DNA from 3 places in the Rhodococcus sp. I2R genome. Region 3 is predicted to be linked to each of the others. Evidence: riboswitches for the same ligand, from Rfam matches in the RefSeq annotation. Region 3 holds a riboswitch; each other region holds the start of a gene.

Region 1 (5,440 bases), on a different contig from region 3:
TGGACGCCCGAATCGGCGATACCGCTACCGGTGGCAATGGTGACTGCGGTGTTGAAATCGCCGATGGCCAATGCGTCTTCCACACGGTCATGCGCGTCTTCCCACATGATCAACACATCGGTCATCGCATTGCTGCCGTCGAGCACCTCCCGCAGACTCTGCGTGTTGGTGTCGAATTCGAGGTTGTATTCGCGCGTATCTCCGCGCCGAACCAGGTTGAGAGTCTCGTCGGATCGAGCCTGCTGCGCGAGAATGAAGCCGGTGGTCAGATTCTGAAGCGGTGCGACGCCCTTGTTCAGCGCTCGATCGGTGGCCGTCGCCGAGATCAGCCCGGCCACGAGCATCCAGCCGAGCAGAATCGTGATCAGCCCCGTGGCGGTCAGGAAGCCCAGATTCAGAGTGCGATGGGTGCGTCGGGACAGATACACCTGGGCGAGAACGAGCAGCACCAGCGTCAACACGATCAGGGCGATGGAGAAAACCGGGGGATGGACGAACCGTTCCTGATCGGCCGACACCCGTGCTGCCTGCTCCTGGTAGAGCCCTTCGGCGCTGGGCAGCAGCGAGGTCTGCATCAGCGTCGACGCCTCACCCAGGTACGAGGACGCCACAGGGTTGCCGCTGCGGTTGTTCGAACGCGCGGTCTCGATCAATCCGGTGTATACCGGCAACGCCGCGCCGATCTCCGTCAGAGCGACGAGGGCTCCGTCGTCCGCGTCACCGAGACCCCCGGATGCGCGGATCAGCTCGCTGCCTGCCTCGCCGATGGCCTGGGTGTACCTGTCGCGGACTTCCTGCGGTTCGAGACCGCCGGAGATGAACGCGGTCGACGCGGCGGCGTCGGCCACCGACAGGGAACCGTAGAGATTCTGGGCGGAGTTGGCGAACGGTTCGGTCTGCACGAGAAGCGTGTCGAGCGTTTCGGCGCGATCGGCGAGGGCTACCGAGGTCACCACACCGGCGACCACCGAGACCACCGCCAAGAGGGCCCCGAGCAGGATCATGCGAGCAGGAGTCGAACGTGCCACGCGGCGCAGTTCTTCGCGGCGCGGGTCACGCTCCGAAGCCGTAGCTGCCGTCGTGGGAGGGACGGCAGCAGTTGGTGTAGTGCCGACCACGTTCACAGGTGCGAGCATATAAGTTCTCCCGGGCCGCACGTACGTGGAACGCCTCTCTCGTGTGGTTCACCTATGGTGGTCGGTATGCGCGGCGATGGTGACGGGTGGGTGGTCGGGGAGAACGGCACACGGCACTGGGGCAAACACGGCGCAGCCGGTCTCCTCCTTCGCGCGCCTGCCCCTGATGGTGGGCCGACGGTATTGCTGCAGCACCGGGCGCTGTGGAGTCACCAGGGCGGCACCTGGGCGTTGCCGGGCGGGGCCCGCGACTCGCACGAGAGCAGCGCGCACGCCGCAGTTCGGGAGGCACACGAGGAGGCCGGGATCGGCCTCGAACACCTGCGGGTGCGAGGTGAGATGATCACCGCGCGCGTCGAGAGCGGATGGTCCTACACCACGGTCTTCGCCGACGCCGAAGTGCAGCTCGATACGATCCCCAACGGCGAAAGCGTCGAACTGCGCTGGGTTCCCGAGGACATGGTCGATCAGCTGCCCCTGCATCCGGGGTTCGCGGCGAGCTGGCCGACGCTGCGCACCGAGACGTTGCGTGTGCTGCTGGACACCGCCAATGTGCTGGGCTCGCGGCCCGACGGGTGGTGGCGCGATCGAAGCGGTGCCACCGCAGCCCTGCTGTCCTCACTCGCCGCGGCGTTGCCCCGGACCGTCGAACTACCCGGCGGCGGTTTCGGATGGCTATCGCAAGTGGAAGCAGTGCTGGAAGGCGAGGCGCGAAATGCCCGATTCGAAGACGGCCGCGTGCCGTTGATCCATGCGTCGGGCAGCGGAGACGACGAACTTGCGCGACGGGCACACGACGGCGGCACCCGCACCGCCCTCGTCACTGCCGACCGTGGCCTACAGCAGCGACTGCCGACCGACGTTCGGGTACTGTCGCCGTCCACAGTGCTGAGCTGGCTCGGTTAGCGTCGCGGGCGCAGAATCTCGGCCAACTCGCGCGCTGCGGCCTGCGGATCACGGGCCTGCGTGATGGCCCTGACCACGACGATTCGATCGGCACCCGCCGCGAGCACCTCGTCGACATTGCTCGCATCGATACCCCCGATGGCGAACCACGGCCGCGTCGGCGCGGCCTCGGCCGTGCTGCGCAGCAGGTCGAGCCCGGCGGCGGTCCGATTGGGTTTGGTGGGCGTCGCCCAGACCGGGCCCGTCGCAAAGTAGTCGACTCCATCTTCGATGGCCGCAAGACTCGCCTGGTTGCGGTTCTGTGTGGAACGGCCGATGACCACGTCCGGGCCGAGGATACTGCGGGCGTAGTGAACAGGAAGGTCGCCCTGCCCGAGATGCAGCACGTCTGCGTTCGCCGCCAAGGCCAGGTCCGCTCGGTCGTTGACGGCCAACAGCGAACCGTGCCGTCGCGTCGTCGCCGACAAGACAGCCAGCGCGGCGAGCTCGTCCTTGGCTTCGAGCGGACCGAACTGGCGCTCGCCTGCCGAATTCTTGTCGCGGAGCTGGATGATGTCGACGCCACCGGAGAGGGCAGCCTCGGCGAAATGGGCCAGATCGCCGTGCTCGCGCCGGGCGTCGGTGCACAGATACAACCGAGCCGACGCCAGACGTTCGCGTGCCGACTCGTTACGTGAGCTCTGAGTGGGTTGCACACCGCAAACGGTAGTCTGTCGGGGAGTTCATGAATACACGGGAGTCCTGGGGTTCGCGGGGCTGAGAGTGGACGCGCTACGTCCTTACCGTCAACACCTGAACCGGATCATGCCGGCGCAGGGAGTGAGGTGGTGTGTAGATGTTGCCGACACTGGCGGTAGTCGGAGGCGGTGTGATCGGGCTCGCCGTGGCCGTACGTGCCGCACGTGAGGGTTGGTCGGTACGGCTCTACGATCCTGCGCTCGGATCCGGCGCGTCATGGGTGGCCGGCGGGATGCTTGCCCCACTGTCCGAGGCATGGCCGGGTGAGCATCGACTGCTCACGCTCGGCGCGCACTCACTGGAGCGGTGGCCGGAGTTCGGGCGCTCGCTCGGCACAAACGTGTTCACCGCGAGCGGGTCGCTCACCGTCGCACTGGACGCCGCAGACGCGGCCGATCTTCGCACCGTCGCCGAATTTCTGGGGCAGCAGGGGTTTTCGGTCGAGATGCTCTCGCGGGCGCAGATACGGGAGCTCGAGCCTTCGCTGGCGCAGAACATACGCCTCGCCATCCACGCGCCCACCGAACTGGCCGTCGACAATCGTGCGTTGGTGACGGCGCTGCGCGAGGCGGCATCGCAGGTGGAGTTCTTCGCCGAGGAGGTGACCGATCTCGAGGCCATCAACGCCGATCAGATCGTGGTCGCTGCAGGCGCGAACACCGCCTCGCTGCTGGCGGGGATGCCGGTTCGAGCGGTCAAAGGCGAAATTCTGCGGCTGCGTCGCCGACCCAGCGCACCGCCGCCGCCGACCCGCACTGTCCGGGGCAGCGTCCACGGCCGACCGATCTACCTCGTCCCGCGTGGCGACGGGTTGGTCGTCGGCGCGACACAGCACGAAACAGGTCGAGACACGCAGGTCACCGTCGCGGGTGTCCGAGATCTGATCGCCGACGCGGAACGTTTGATGCCCAGCATCGGCGAATACGAACTGCACGAGTGCTCGGCCGGGCTCCGACCCGTCAGTCCCGACGGACTGCCCGTCATCGGCAGGATCTCCGATCGCGTCATCGTCGCCTCCGGGCACGGACGCAACGGAATCCTGTTGACACCCATCACCGCAGACTCGGTATCGGCACTCCTCGCCGGCGACGTACTCCCCGAAGCAAAAGCCGCCGACCCTTCGAGATTCGAGAAAGTTGCACACCCATGATCACAGTGAACGGTGAAGACCAAGTTCTCCCCGGCGACCTGACGATGCGCCAGTTGCTCGAACACCTGTCGGTGCCGGAGAAGGGCATAGCCGTCGCCGTCGACGGAACAGTCCTGCCGAAAAGCCGGTGGGACCTCACCACCGTCGAAAAAGGCTCGAAAATCGAGATACTGACGGCGGTGCAGGGTGGTTGAACAGTTGATCATCGCTGACCGCACCTTCACGTCCCGGCTCATCATGGGCACCGGGGGAGCGGCGAACCTGGCGGTGCTCGAAGAAGCCCTGCTCGCCTCGGGTACAGAGCTGACCACCGTGGCGATGCGGCGCGTGGACTCGGCCGGGGGAACTGGTGTGCTCGATCTGCTCCGCAAGCTGAACATCGCGCCGCTGCCCAATACGGCGGGATGTCGCGGTGCGGCGGAAGCGGTGCTGACCGCGCAACTCGGCCGCGAGGCGCTCGACACCGACTGGGTCAAGCTCGAGGTCATCGCCGACGAGCGGACCCTGCTACCCGACGCCATCGAACTAGTTTCGGCCGCAGAGCAACTGGTGGACGACGGCTTCAAGGTGCTGCCGTACACGACGGACGACCCGGTGCTGGCGAAACGACTCGAGGACATCGGTTGCGTGGCCGTCATGCCGCTCGGTGCTCCTATCGGGACGGGTCTGGGCATCTGTAACCCGCACAACATCGAGATGATCGTCGAGGCAGCAGGGGTGCCGGTGATCCTCGACGCCGGCATCGGGACCGCGAGCGATGCAGCACTGGCCATGGAACTGGGATGCGACGCGGTGTTGCTCGCAACCGCCGTGACCCGTGCCAAGGATCCTGCCCTGATGGCGTCGGCGATGCGTCATGCGGTATCGGCGGGCTTCGAGGCACGTCGGGCCGGGCGGATTCCGAAGCGATTCTGGGCGCAGGCCAGCTCGCCGGAGGCGCCGTAGCCGCATGTGCGTGGAAATACATGACAGGACACGTATTTCCACTCACCTAGGGGTTGGGTCATCCCAAAGGATGACTCAGGTCGCGACTCGCGGGCGATGTGCGCAACCCCTGCCATAGGGGACAGTGAGCGCCATGATCGAAGTAAAGGGACTGACTAAACAGTTCGGTGCCACGAAGGCGGTCGAGGACCTCACCTTCACGGTAAAACCGGGCATAGTGACGGGCTTCCTCGGACCCAACGGTGCGGGCAAGTCGACGACCATGCGGATGATCCTCGGATTGGACCGCCCCACCAGCGGTACAGCATTGATCGAGGGCAAGCCGTACAACCAACTCAAGCAGCCACTGCGTACCGTCGGAGCACTCCTCGACGCCAAGTGGGTGCACCCCAACCGTTCGGCGAAGGCGCATCTCGAGTGGATGGCCGCCTCCAACGACATCCTGAAATCGCGTGTCGACGAGGTTCTGCGGCTGGTCGGCCTGACCGATGTCGCGAAGAAGAATGCCGGCGGGTTCTCCCTCGGCATGTCGCAGCGTCTCGGATTGGCCGGTGCCCTGCTGGGC
Region 2 (5,440 bases), on a different contig from region 3:
GAGGGCAGCCGCACGTAACGGAACTGCTGCCACCGGCTCGCGCCCATGCTGTCCAGCAACGATCGGGCATCACGGTCCGCGGCGGCAAAACCCTCGATGAGGCCGATTGCCATCGGAAAGAACGTGGCCAGCGCGATGACGAGGATCTTCGGCATCAGCCCGAAACCGAACCAGATGATGAGCAGCGGCGCGATCGCGATGATGGGCAGTGTCTGCGATACCACGAACAACGGCACCAGTGCACGGCTCAGCCACGGCGAGAAGTCCACCGCGACGGCCAGAATCCACGCCACGGCCAACGAGACGGCGAACCCGATGATCGTGACCTGAAGCGTTGCCGATGCGTTCTCGGCGATGGCCTCGCGGTGCGCCCACCCTTGTTCGAGGACGCGTGCGGGCGACGGCAAGACCTGCGGACGCACATCACCGACGGTGACGTAGATCTGCCATGCGGCCACCAACACGAAAACGAGGATTGTCGACGGCAACGCCCAGCGGATTCCAGCTCGAACTCGCGAGCGCCGCGACGGCGCGGTTGCGGCGACGACGAGGTCAGTAGGGTCGGCCGCGACCCTACTGGGTGCTGAGGTACTCATCGGTGAAGTAGGTTGACCAGTCGGGCTCCGAGGTGAGCGTGTTGCCGCCTTCGTCGACGAGGACGCCGTTGTCGTACAGGAACTTCGAGTAACTGCTCCACTTCTCGATGTTCTGAGCACCGACGGCTCCCGTGTCGTCCTTCATGTAGTTGTCGGCGAGCATCTGCTGACTTTCGAACACCAGCCGTTCGTCGCTGAACACACCAGGGTTGGCGTCGATGACGTCCTGCGCCGCACGGTCCGGATCATCGGCGGCGACTTGGTAGCCGCGCTGCAGTGCCTGGACGAAACGGGTTGCGTCCTCGGGGTTGTCCGCGAGCCAGTTCTCGTTGCCGCTGATGGTGATGGCGTACGCGTCGGGGAAGCCGTAGTCGGTGTAGGCGAAGTACGTCATCGGTGTACCACTGTGCTCGGCTTCGATGCCCTCCCATGCCAGATAGGACACCGTGAAATCGGCGGTGCCGGAATACACCGCCTCGTAGGCAGAGGTTCCGAGCACGACGGTCTCGTATTCTCCTGTTCCGCCGTCGTTCTGAATGACCTGACGCAGTCCGGCCTGTTCGCCGACGTCTCCGAATCCGGCGTACACCTTGCCGTCGAGATCCTTCGGGCTCGAGATGTCGGAGCGGTCGGCTCTGACTCCGATGCCCGTTGCCCAGGTCTGCAGAGGTGCCAGCACCGAGACGATTTGTGCCCCGGCAGATTTGGCGAAGGTAGTCGAGCTTTGGGTGCTGATGCCGAACTCGGCGTTACCGGAATCGACGAGCGTATCCGGTGAGGTGTTGTTGTAGGGGAGAATTTCGACGTCGAGGCCGGCGTCGGCGAAATACCCTTCCTCGAGGGCGACGAACAATCCGGTGTGGTTCGTGTTCGGTGTCCAGTCGAGAGCAAATCGAATGGTGTTCGACTCGTTCGACTGCGAGCAGGCGGTGAGGGCGGCGACCGATACGGCGACGACCGCCATCGACAGTAGCTTCTTCACAGCAGGACCTCGCTCTCGTCCCGGAGCCAGGGCGTTGGATGTAATGCGCTGTCCCAGAACATCAATTCGTATCGCGTCGCAACCGAGAAGGCGTCGACCATCGCTTCGCGTTGCGCTTCGGTGGCCGAGGCGGCGGCGTCGTCGACGAGAATGCGCGCGCCGTCGACGATTGTGCGGAACTCGTCGGAGTCGTAGGTGGTCACCCAGCGGGCGTATGGGTGCTCCGGATCGTTCCGGAGTACGTCCTCGGCGGCGGGCGCGAGCCGTGCGGCCACATCGGCGTAAACCCAGAAACACGGGAGAATCGCCGCTGCAGCAACGGGATAGGGCTCCGTTGCTGCAGCGGCGATCAAGTAGGAGACATAGCCGAGGCAGGCGGGTGAGTGATACGAGTGTCCGTCGGCGGCCGGGAGAGCGTCACCGGAAAGAAGCGACTCGTGCAGCGACGCTTCCTCGACCGCGCTCGCAGCGGATGTGGCCCAGAAGGCTGCGGTCTTGGCATCGGGTGCTCGGGAGGCGAGGATGGACAACGCTTTCGCGTATCCGGCCAGGTAGAGCTTGTCCTGCTCGATGTAGGTGCGGAAGACCTCCAACGGCAGGGTGCCGTCACCGAGCATCGTCAGAAATTCGAGCCGATCGATCGCGGCGCGCAGTGACTGCGTCGATTCCCAGAATCGATCCGTATAGCGGACAGGGTCCACTGAATAAACAGGCGTTGTCATCGCCTTGACATCCCTTCGTCAGCATTACCTGCATCAGGTTCGACGGGTGTGATCTCAGCATTCATCTTCTATGAACGCACCCCGTGTCAGAACAACGCCGACCCTAGCACGCGCCTTTGGCGACCTCCGATGACATCGGTGCCGCTCACGGGGCAGTGAGGTCGTCGAAATCTCGCGTCGTACTTGTCTGTCACTTCGAGCCACCGGCGGGCCGATCGCCAGGTTGGTACCTTGGCGTTCGAGACCGAGGAGGTGCCATGAGCGATGCGACATGCCGAGCGCACACGCCGTACGGGGATGTGATCGGTCACCGTGACGGCGCCGGCTTTGTCTGGAAGGGCATCCCGTATGCAGCCGCGACGGGCGGAGAACATCGCTTCCGGTCGCCACGCCCGTTGGCGCCGTGGTCGGATTCGCTCGATTGCGCCGCGTTCGGTGCGATGGCGCCTCAGGGCCGTGACGGTCCGGTGCCGATGGACCCGACTATTCCGATGTCCGAGGACTGCCTGTCTCTGAACGTGTGGGCACCGGAACCGGACGGTGAACCGAGACCCGTGATGGTGTGGATACACGGCGGCGCCTACGCGCTCGGATCAGCGGCGCAGAGCGTGTACGACGGTCGAAGCCTTTCCGAATCGGGTGACCTGCTGATCGTCACCATCAACTACCGAATCGGTGCATTCGGTTTTCTCGACCTGTCCTCCTTCTCGACGGACGAGGCCGTGTTCGAGTCGAACGTCGGCCTGCGCGACCACATCGCTGCCCTGCAATGGGTGCGACGGTGTATCGAGGCATTCGGAGGTGATCCGTCGAACGTGACGCTCTTCGGTGAGTCGTCCGGTGGCGCTTCGGTGACGACATTGATGACCTCGCCCAGAGCGGAGGGGCTCTTCCATCGCGCGATCGTGCAGAGTGCACCGGCCACGTCGGTGTACGGCGCGGACCGAGCCGCGCAGGTCGCCGCCCGTTTCCTCGAGCTCCTCGAGCTGACGCCGGACCGCGTCGGTGAGTTGAAGACCATGGATTTCGATCGGATTGTCGAGGCGAGTGACACCCTCTGCTACGAGGTTCCCACGCGTGTACCGGGAACGCTGGGACTCGCCCCCGTCGTGGATGCCGACATCGTGCCGCGGTATCCGGTGGCGGCGTTCCAGAAGGGCTTGGCGCATCGCATTCCATTGATCATCGGCACCAACCACGACGAGGCGTCGATCTTCAGGTTGATGAAGTCGCCGTTGATGCCGGTCACGTCCGAGACCGTGTCCGAGATGTTTCGCGCCATCGCCGCCGACCACGAGGATCTTCCGGCCTTTCGTATCGCCGAGATCATGTCCGCGTATCCTGATCGATCCAAAACTGCCGGTGCTCTGGCTATTTCGCGTGACGCCGGATTCAAGATGCCCAGCCTGTGGATCGCCGACGCGCACAGTCGGCACTCGCCGGTGTGGATGTATCGGTTCGACCACGCGACGCCGATGCTCAAGGCAGCCCGGATCGGTGCCGGCCACGCAACCGAATTGCCCTATGTCTTCGGTAATTTCGGCACACTCAATCGCGATCCGACGTTCTGGCTCGGCGGCCGAAAGGCTGCCACGGTGGTTTCGGCGCGCGTGATGAAGAGATGGGTAGCGTTCGCTCGACACGGTGTCCCCGCCCTTCTCGACGGCGGCAAGCACTGGCCGCTGTACACAGAGTCGGCAAGATCGACATTGGTCATCGACGGTCAGGACCGCGTGGTCGACGACCCGGACGAAGCGCTCCGCAGTGCCTGGGGAGACGAGGTCCTCGGGTTCAGCTGAACGTGGATCGAATGTCGGTGCCACGGGTTATTTTCCTCTCGTGCTGTTCACTCGGATCATCGACACCTCGACCACCGTCGGAGCCACGCGCTCGCGGAAGGCCAAGATCGAGGCGCTGCAGGAGCTATTGGCCGAGCTCGATCCCGCCGACACCGGCATCGTCGTGTCGTGGCTATCCGGGGAGCTGCCGCAGGGACGCATCGGAATCGGTTGGCGAACGCTCGCCGAGATCGATACCCCGCCCGCTGCGGACGGCACTCTCACCATCGGCGACGTCGACGCCACGATCACCGCAGTCGCGGCCAGCTCCGGACCGGGTTCGGCGGCCCGCAGACGCGAGCTATTGACGGAGATGCTGGCCTCCGCTACCCGAGAAGAGCGAGATTTCCTCGTTCGACTGCTGACGGGTGAGCTTCGCCAAGGTGCCCTCGAGGGCATCATGACCGATGCGATCGCCAAAGCCGCTGGTCTGAAGGTCGAGCCTGTCCGACGCGCATTCATGCTGTCCGGCAAGCTGTCGGCGACGGCAATGGCCGCACTGGGCGGGGGAGAACAGGCGCTCGCTGCCTTCGGCCTCGAGTTCGGGCGTCCGATCCGTCCCATGCTGGCCTCGCCGGCGGAGTCCTTGGAAGCGGCGTGGGCGGAGTTCGGTGGAGAGGTCAGCGTCGAATACAAGCTCGACGGCGCTCGGATACAAGTTCACCGGGACGGTAACGATGTGCACGTCTACACCCGGACGCTTCGTGAGATCACCGACGCGGTGCCGGAACTGGTGGAGCTGATACGCGCGTTGCCCTGCAGGGCGGTGGTGCTGGATGGCGAGACGCTGGCGCTGACCGACAGTGGCCGGCCCCGCCCGTTCCAGGAGACGATGAGTCGTTTCGGTGCGCGGAGCGCGCACGAGCTCCTGCTCAGCCCGTACTTCTTCGACTGCATTCACCTCGATGGAGAGGACCTGCTGGACGAGCCGCTGGAACGGCGCCTCGAGGCGCTCGATCGGGTCGCGCCGCAGCATCGCATTCCCGCGCTGCTTCGCCCGGACGCCGAGGCTGCGAGCGCGCATGTCGAGGCCGCACTCGATGCAGGTCATGAAGGTGTCATGGTGAAGGCATTGTCCTCGGTTTATGCAGCTGGTCGGCGCGGACGAACATGGCAGAAGGTCAAGCCCGAACACACCCTCGACCTGGTGGTGTTGGGCGCGGAATGGGGCTACGGCAGACGGACCGGCTGGCTGTCCAACCTGCATCTCGGTGCACGGGACCCTGACGGTGGTCCACCGATCATGGTGGGAAAGACGTTCAAGGGACTCACCGACGTGCTGCTGCAGTGGCAGACGGAGGA
Region 3 (5,440 bases):
GCGTGCGCGCGCAGACGGGCGAGTGCCTCGACCGGACCGATATCGAGCTGTCCGATGATCATTCCCGTCGCTTGATACACCTCGACTCGTTCGAGGGAGGCAAGCTGCTCCCAACCGTCTCCGCCTTCGCTCGCGGCATTCCAGTCGAGATCCGAGGTCATCAGGTCCAGCAATGGCAGCGCAGCGAGTTCGGCTGCCCACATGCCCGCGTTCAATACAGTCTCCGACAGCGGCCCAGGGCTGGCGCGATAGAGATCGAGGACCCCGACGTGCACGGCCGCGATCGCGGTCGGAAGCGCGAAAACCGCCTGCACTCCCTCGTCGAGCACGGCAGGAGTGAATGCCGGCCACCGTCGCTCACCGGGATCGGCCAGGTCCGGCACCAGAACAGGCGCACCGGTGGCGACCGCATCCAGGCATGGACCTTCACCGAACGTGAACTGAAACTCGTCCAAGCGCCTGCTGAATTCACCACTCGATCCGAACGTCCCGCGGGTTTCTCCATCGTGAATCACCGAGATCGCCGCACCATCGACGGGCAGCAGATCCACGCACGCCACACACAAGCGGTCGGCGGCGGATAGTCCTTGTCCGCCGCTCGCCATCGCCGACGCCAGATCCTCGCGCAACCGCGACTCCGCGGTCACTGCGGTGCCGCCGCGAAAGACAGGCATACGCTCATACCGATCAACCCTAGCCGCCCGGATGCTTCGTTGGTGGGCAGCTACTGATCAGCGCAGCATCTCCCGCAGGGTCGTCGAGGTGTATTCGCGTCGGAACGCCCCGCGCTGCTGCAGGATCGGCACGATGTGGTCGACGAACTCGGTGAGGCTCTCCGGATACAACGGAGGCATCAGATTGAATCCGTCGGCCGCGCCGCGGCGCACCCATTCCTCGATCTCGTCGGCGATCGACTCCGGGGTCCCGATCATCGTCGCGTGCCCGCCACCGGCGGCGAGGGTACCCAGCAGTTCGCGCACGGTCGGGGAGTCCTTGTCGATGATCCGCAGGATCGTCTCGTATCGACCGTGCGGACCGGTGAACTCCTCCAGCGGTGGCAACGGTGGCACCGGTGCGTCGAGTTCCCACTCGCTGCAGTCCTGTTCGACGAACATCCCGAGCTGACGTAGCGACTGTGCCACCGGGAGCAGCGCATCCAACTCGGCCTTCTTGGCTCGGGCCTCGGCCATAGTCGACCCGACGTAAGTCACCAGACCGGGCATGATGCCCACCGTCGCCGATTCCCGTCCGGCTCTGTCTATCCGTGCTTTGACATCCCTGTAGTAGCTCGCGCCGGACTCGATGTCGTAGGCCACCGCGTAGATCGCCTCGGCGTATCGCGCTGCCAGATCTCGTCCCGGTCCCGACGCGCCTGCCTGAAACAGCACCGGCCGCCCCTGCGGTGACCGCGGCACCGTCAATGGGCCGTCGACCCGAAAGTGCTTGCCCACGTGATCGATCGAGTGAACCGCATCGGGATCGGCGTACATGCCCTCTCGATCGAGCACGAGCGCGCCCGCATCCCAGCTGTCCCACAGCGCGAGCGCGACGTCGACGAACTCCTCGGCCCGCGCGTATCGCTCCTCGCGAGAGGGGATCTCGTCGAATCCGTGATTGCGGGCCTCGGCGTCGAACATCGAGGTGACTACGTTCCATCCGGCTCGTCCGCCACTGATGTGATCGAGCGAGGCGAGCAACCGGGCGGCGTGAAACGGCGTGTAGAACGTGGTGGACACCGTGGTGACCAACCCGATGTGGGAGGTCGCTCGTGCCATGGCCGTCAGCGCCGTGATCGGTTCGAGGAACCAGGTTCCGGCACCGGCCGGATCGCGCACCGAGTGCCCGTCCGCGAAGAACACCGCATCGAACTTGCCCCGCTCGGCGGTACGCGCGAGCTCGGAGTAATAGCCGATGTCGCCGAGGTCCTCGACGCGGGAGCGCGGGTGACGCCAGGCGGCACTGTGGTGTCCGCAGCCGAACAGAAAAGCGTTGAGATGCAGCATGATCTAGTCCTTGACCAAGCCGCCGTCGACGACGAGGTTCTGTCCGGTCACCGATCGCGACCAGGGTGAGGCGAAGAAGAGCAGGGCATCGGCGAACTCCTCCGGCGTCACCACGCGTTGCAGCGGGGTCGACGCTGCGATGAGGTCGAATACAGCTTCCGGTGTCGCGGAGCTGGCGTCGGTGGTACGCAGGAGGCCACCGGAAACCATGTTGACGGTGATGCCGTCGGCCCCGAGGTCGGCAGCGAGCGTACGAGTCAGCGACAGCAGCGCTGCCTTCGAGGCCGTGTAGTCGTGGTAGGGAACGACGGGGTTCTGGAAGAGGTTCGTGCCGACGTTGACGATGCGGCCGAATCCGATGGAACGCATTCCGCCGAGGGCGCGCTGGGTGGTGGTGAGTGCGCCGCGGACCGCTCCCTGGAACTGGGCGTCGAACTCCTCCCAGGTGATGGTGTCAGCGGTGCTACGAGCGTCACCGTTGAAGGAGAAATCGGCGAGAGCGTTGTTGACGACCGTGGTGACGGGCTTTCCGAAGTGCTGCTGCGCTGCGGTGAACATCGTCTCGACCTGGTCGGCCTGCGTCACGTCCGCCGCCACGGCGAGGCCGCCGATCTCTGCAGCGAGCCGTTCGGCGGACTGAACACTGCGACGGTAGTTGACCACGACATCGGCACCCTGGGCGGCGAATGCCCGTGCAATCGCGGACCCGAGTCCCCGCCCAGCGCCGGTAACCAGAACAGTCTGCTCGCTCAGTTTCATACACATGCCTCTCGCTCGTTGGCCGTCCAACGCGAAAGACAATGCACCCCATGGGTGCAGACATCCCTACGCTGGTGTTGACCAGATCAGGTTCGACGGGTGTGTTCTCAGCCGCTTCATGAAAGCGGCACCCCGTGTCAACGACGAGTGTACCTATCGGGCTCTGTACCTCTATCTAGCGCTAGCAGTAGAGATGGATATAGGCTCCTACGATGCGCGAGCGAGAGTACGTCGAATACTGGTTGGACGAGAACGTCGTGCTCGTCCTCGACAACCGCATCGTCGAAATCTTCGACGCGACACAGCAGACCGTCTCGGGCCGACCCCGCTGGCACGTCGCGCACATCGGAGTCGACGCGAAGCCCCGTGGCGGCGGACTACGCGTCAAGATCGGTGCACGGTTGTCCGACGGCTCGATCTCGTACCTCGGAGGTCAAGCGGTGTTCGACGTGCCGCAGGACAAGGTCCCGCACGTGCTGGCGTTCTTCGACCGCGCGAAGCAAGCCAGAGGCTGACCCTCGATCCGGTTGCCGGGCAGCTACTTCCTACCGAAGACAGCCCAGCCGTGCGGCGGCACGGTGACGCGGCCACCCTCGACGGTCGCTTGACCAGCCAGTACGTCGCCGCCGAGCGAGTAATCGATGGGGTCGTCACCGAGATCGAGCACGACGTGGACATGATCGTCACCGGCGTAGGCGCGGTACACCAACGCGGTATTGGTCAGCTCGAGAGTCTCGGTGCGTGCGTAGTGCAGCCAGGGATTACGCCTGCGTAGACCGATCAACTCCTGATGCAGGCGATACATCGGCCACCCCTCCGGTGCGAGTTCCTCCTTGGTCATGGGGAACTCGGGACGAACATCGTCGTCGCCACCGACGCGCTCCTCCTTGACACCACGGAAGCCCTGCTCGTCGCCGTAGTAGATCATCGGGGTGCCCCCGGTGGTGAAGAGAACGACCAGTGCGTGCGCGTGGTGCCGTTCGTCGGCGATGGTGCTCGCGATGCGGTTGACGTCGTGATTGCCGACGAATGTGGCGGGCACGAACGTCTCCAGCCAGTCGTTGTGCCGACCCAGTGCGTGGGAGAGTTCGAAGAAGTTCGTCTCCGAGATAGCGCTCCATGTCGCTTTCCACAGCTCGTACTGCGTCACCGAGTCCACCGTGCTGTGCTGAACGAACTGCGCGTAGTCGCCATGGATGACTTCACCGAGAAAATATGCCTCGGGATGCTTCTGCCGCACACGGGGGATCACCGAGGCCCAGAACTCCGTCGGCACAGCGTATGCCGCGTCCAGACGCCACCCGTCGGCACCGCGGCCCAGCCAATGCGACATGACGTCGGCGACGTACTGCTGGACATCGGCATTGCCGTGGTTCAGCGTCACGAGGTGCTCGTGTCCCTCGAAGCTTCGATGCGTGGGGCGCTCGCCCGAGAAGTCCAGATGGAACCACTGTGCCGCGTCCGAACCGGGGCCTGATTCCAGCGCCTGTCGGTACTTCGAGAATCCTTGCGCCACATGGTTGAAGACACCGTCGAGCATGATCTTCAGTCCGCGGCCGTGAGCGGCCTCGACGAGGGTGTCGAAGTCTGCGTCGGTACCGAGCCGCGCATCGATATGAAGATAGTCGACGGTTTCGTATCCATGCCCCTCCGAGGCGAAAATCGGCCCCAGCGCGATCCCCGAGGCTCCGAGTTCGACTGCGTAGTCCAGCCATTCGACGACCTTGAGCAGTCGATGCTCCTCCGCCAGTGATGTTCCGTCCCAATCATGGACAGGTGCCCCGGCGAAACCGAGCGGGTAGACATGCCACCAGATCGAGTGGGCGACCCAGGATGGAGTTGCACTCATGCGGAGATCACCGACTCGCGTCCCAGTTCTGCAGCGCCGGTGTGACCGGACAGGCTGGTGACGAGATCGAATTCGGCAAGGATGCAGCGCAAGACGTGCTCCACGCCCGACTGGCCGCCGAGCGCGAGACCGTAGAGGAAAGGTCGGCCCAGCAGCACCGCATCGGCGCCGAGCGCAAGCGCTTTCGCCATGTCCGCACCTGTTCTGACGCCGGAGTCGAACAGCACGGTCAACCGATCGCCGACGGCATCGACGATACCGGGCAGGGCATCCAATGATGCTCGTGCGCCATCGATCTGGCGGCCACCATGATTGGACACCACGATACCGTCGACTCCATGCTCTGCCGCGGCACGTGCGTCCACCTCGGTGCAGATTCCCTTCAGCACGATCGGACCGTCCCAGTGCTCGCGCAGAAAGCCGAGCTGCGACCAGTTCAAACCGGGATTGGGGAACATCTTCGCCCAATGCATCGCGGCAGCAACGGGGTTGGCCTCGACCGACTGCTCGAGCCCGGCCAGGAACGCCGGGTCGGTGAGGTAATTCTCGATACCGAGATTCGCCAGGAAGGGCAGGTAACCGCGATCGAGATCGGCGGGTCGCCAGCCGAGCATCGTGGTGTCCAGGGTCAGGACCAGCGTGGTGAAGCCGGATTTCTTCGCGCGGTCCAGAAAGCTGAGCAGCACCGATTCATCGGTGGGCCAATACAACTGGTACCATCGCGGGGCATCGCCACCGGCCTCGGCGATCTGCTCGAACGAGTGCGAGGCCTGGGTGGAGTGAATGTACGGCACCCCCAGTGACGCCGCTGCGCGTGCGGAGGCGAGCT

Evidence for each region. A riboswitch is a leader RNA that binds a small molecule or an ion and turns the genes downstream of it on or off. The one in region 3 is predicted to bind thiamine pyrophosphate.
Region 1: linked by a shared signal. The riboswitch ahead of thiO (glycine oxidase ThiO) and the one ahead of KVY23_RS09560 (3-oxoacyl-ACP reductase) in region 3 are both predicted to bind thiamine pyrophosphate.
Region 2: linked by a shared signal. The riboswitch ahead of KVY23_RS19125 (TenA family protein) and the one ahead of KVY23_RS09560 (3-oxoacyl-ACP reductase) in region 3 are both predicted to bind thiamine pyrophosphate.

Annotation. Positions count from the first base shown of each region.
Region 1 covers NZ_JAHUTG010000002.1:38,381-43,820, forward strand. Annotated here, with positions in the region: gene KVY23_RS01750 (hypothetical protein) at 1-1,124, opposite strand, end outside; gene KVY23_RS01755 (NUDIX hydrolase) at 1,203-2,042, shown strand; gene thiE (thiamine phosphate synthase) at 2,039-2,737, opposite strand; TPP riboswitch at 2,765-2,878, shown strand; gene thiO (glycine oxidase ThiO) at 2,878-3,930, shown strand; gene thiS (sulfur carrier protein ThiS) at 3,927-4,124, shown strand; gene KVY23_RS01775 (thiazole synthase) at 4,117-4,875, shown strand; gene KVY23_RS01780 (ABC transporter ATP-binding protein) at 5,009-5,440, shown strand, end outside.
Region 2 covers NZ_JAHUTG010000020.1:84,917-90,356, reverse strand. Annotated here, with positions in the region: gene KVY23_RS19135 (ABC transporter permease) at 1-596, opposite strand, end outside; gene KVY23_RS19130 (ABC transporter substrate-binding protein) at 574-1,560, opposite strand; gene KVY23_RS19125 (TenA family protein) at 1,575-2,300, opposite strand; TPP riboswitch at 2,294-2,394, opposite strand; gene KVY23_RS19120 (carboxylesterase/lipase family protein) at 2,558-4,099, shown strand; gene KVY23_RS19115 (ATP-dependent DNA ligase) at 4,140-5,440, shown strand, end outside.
Region 3 covers NZ_JAHUTG010000007.1:189,731-195,170, forward strand. Annotated here, with positions in the region: gene KVY23_RS09550 (GAF and ANTAR domain-containing protein) at 1-674, opposite strand, end outside; gene KVY23_RS09555 (LLM class flavin-dependent oxidoreductase) at 732-2,003, opposite strand; gene KVY23_RS09560 (3-oxoacyl-ACP reductase) at 2,007-2,762, opposite strand; TPP riboswitch at 2,809-2,907, opposite strand; gene KVY23_RS09565 (hypothetical protein) at 2,975-3,277, shown strand; gene KVY23_RS09570 (alpha-amylase family glycosyl hydrolase) at 3,301-4,611, opposite strand; gene KVY23_RS09575 (alpha-hydroxy-acid oxidizing protein) at 4,608-5,440, opposite strand, start outside.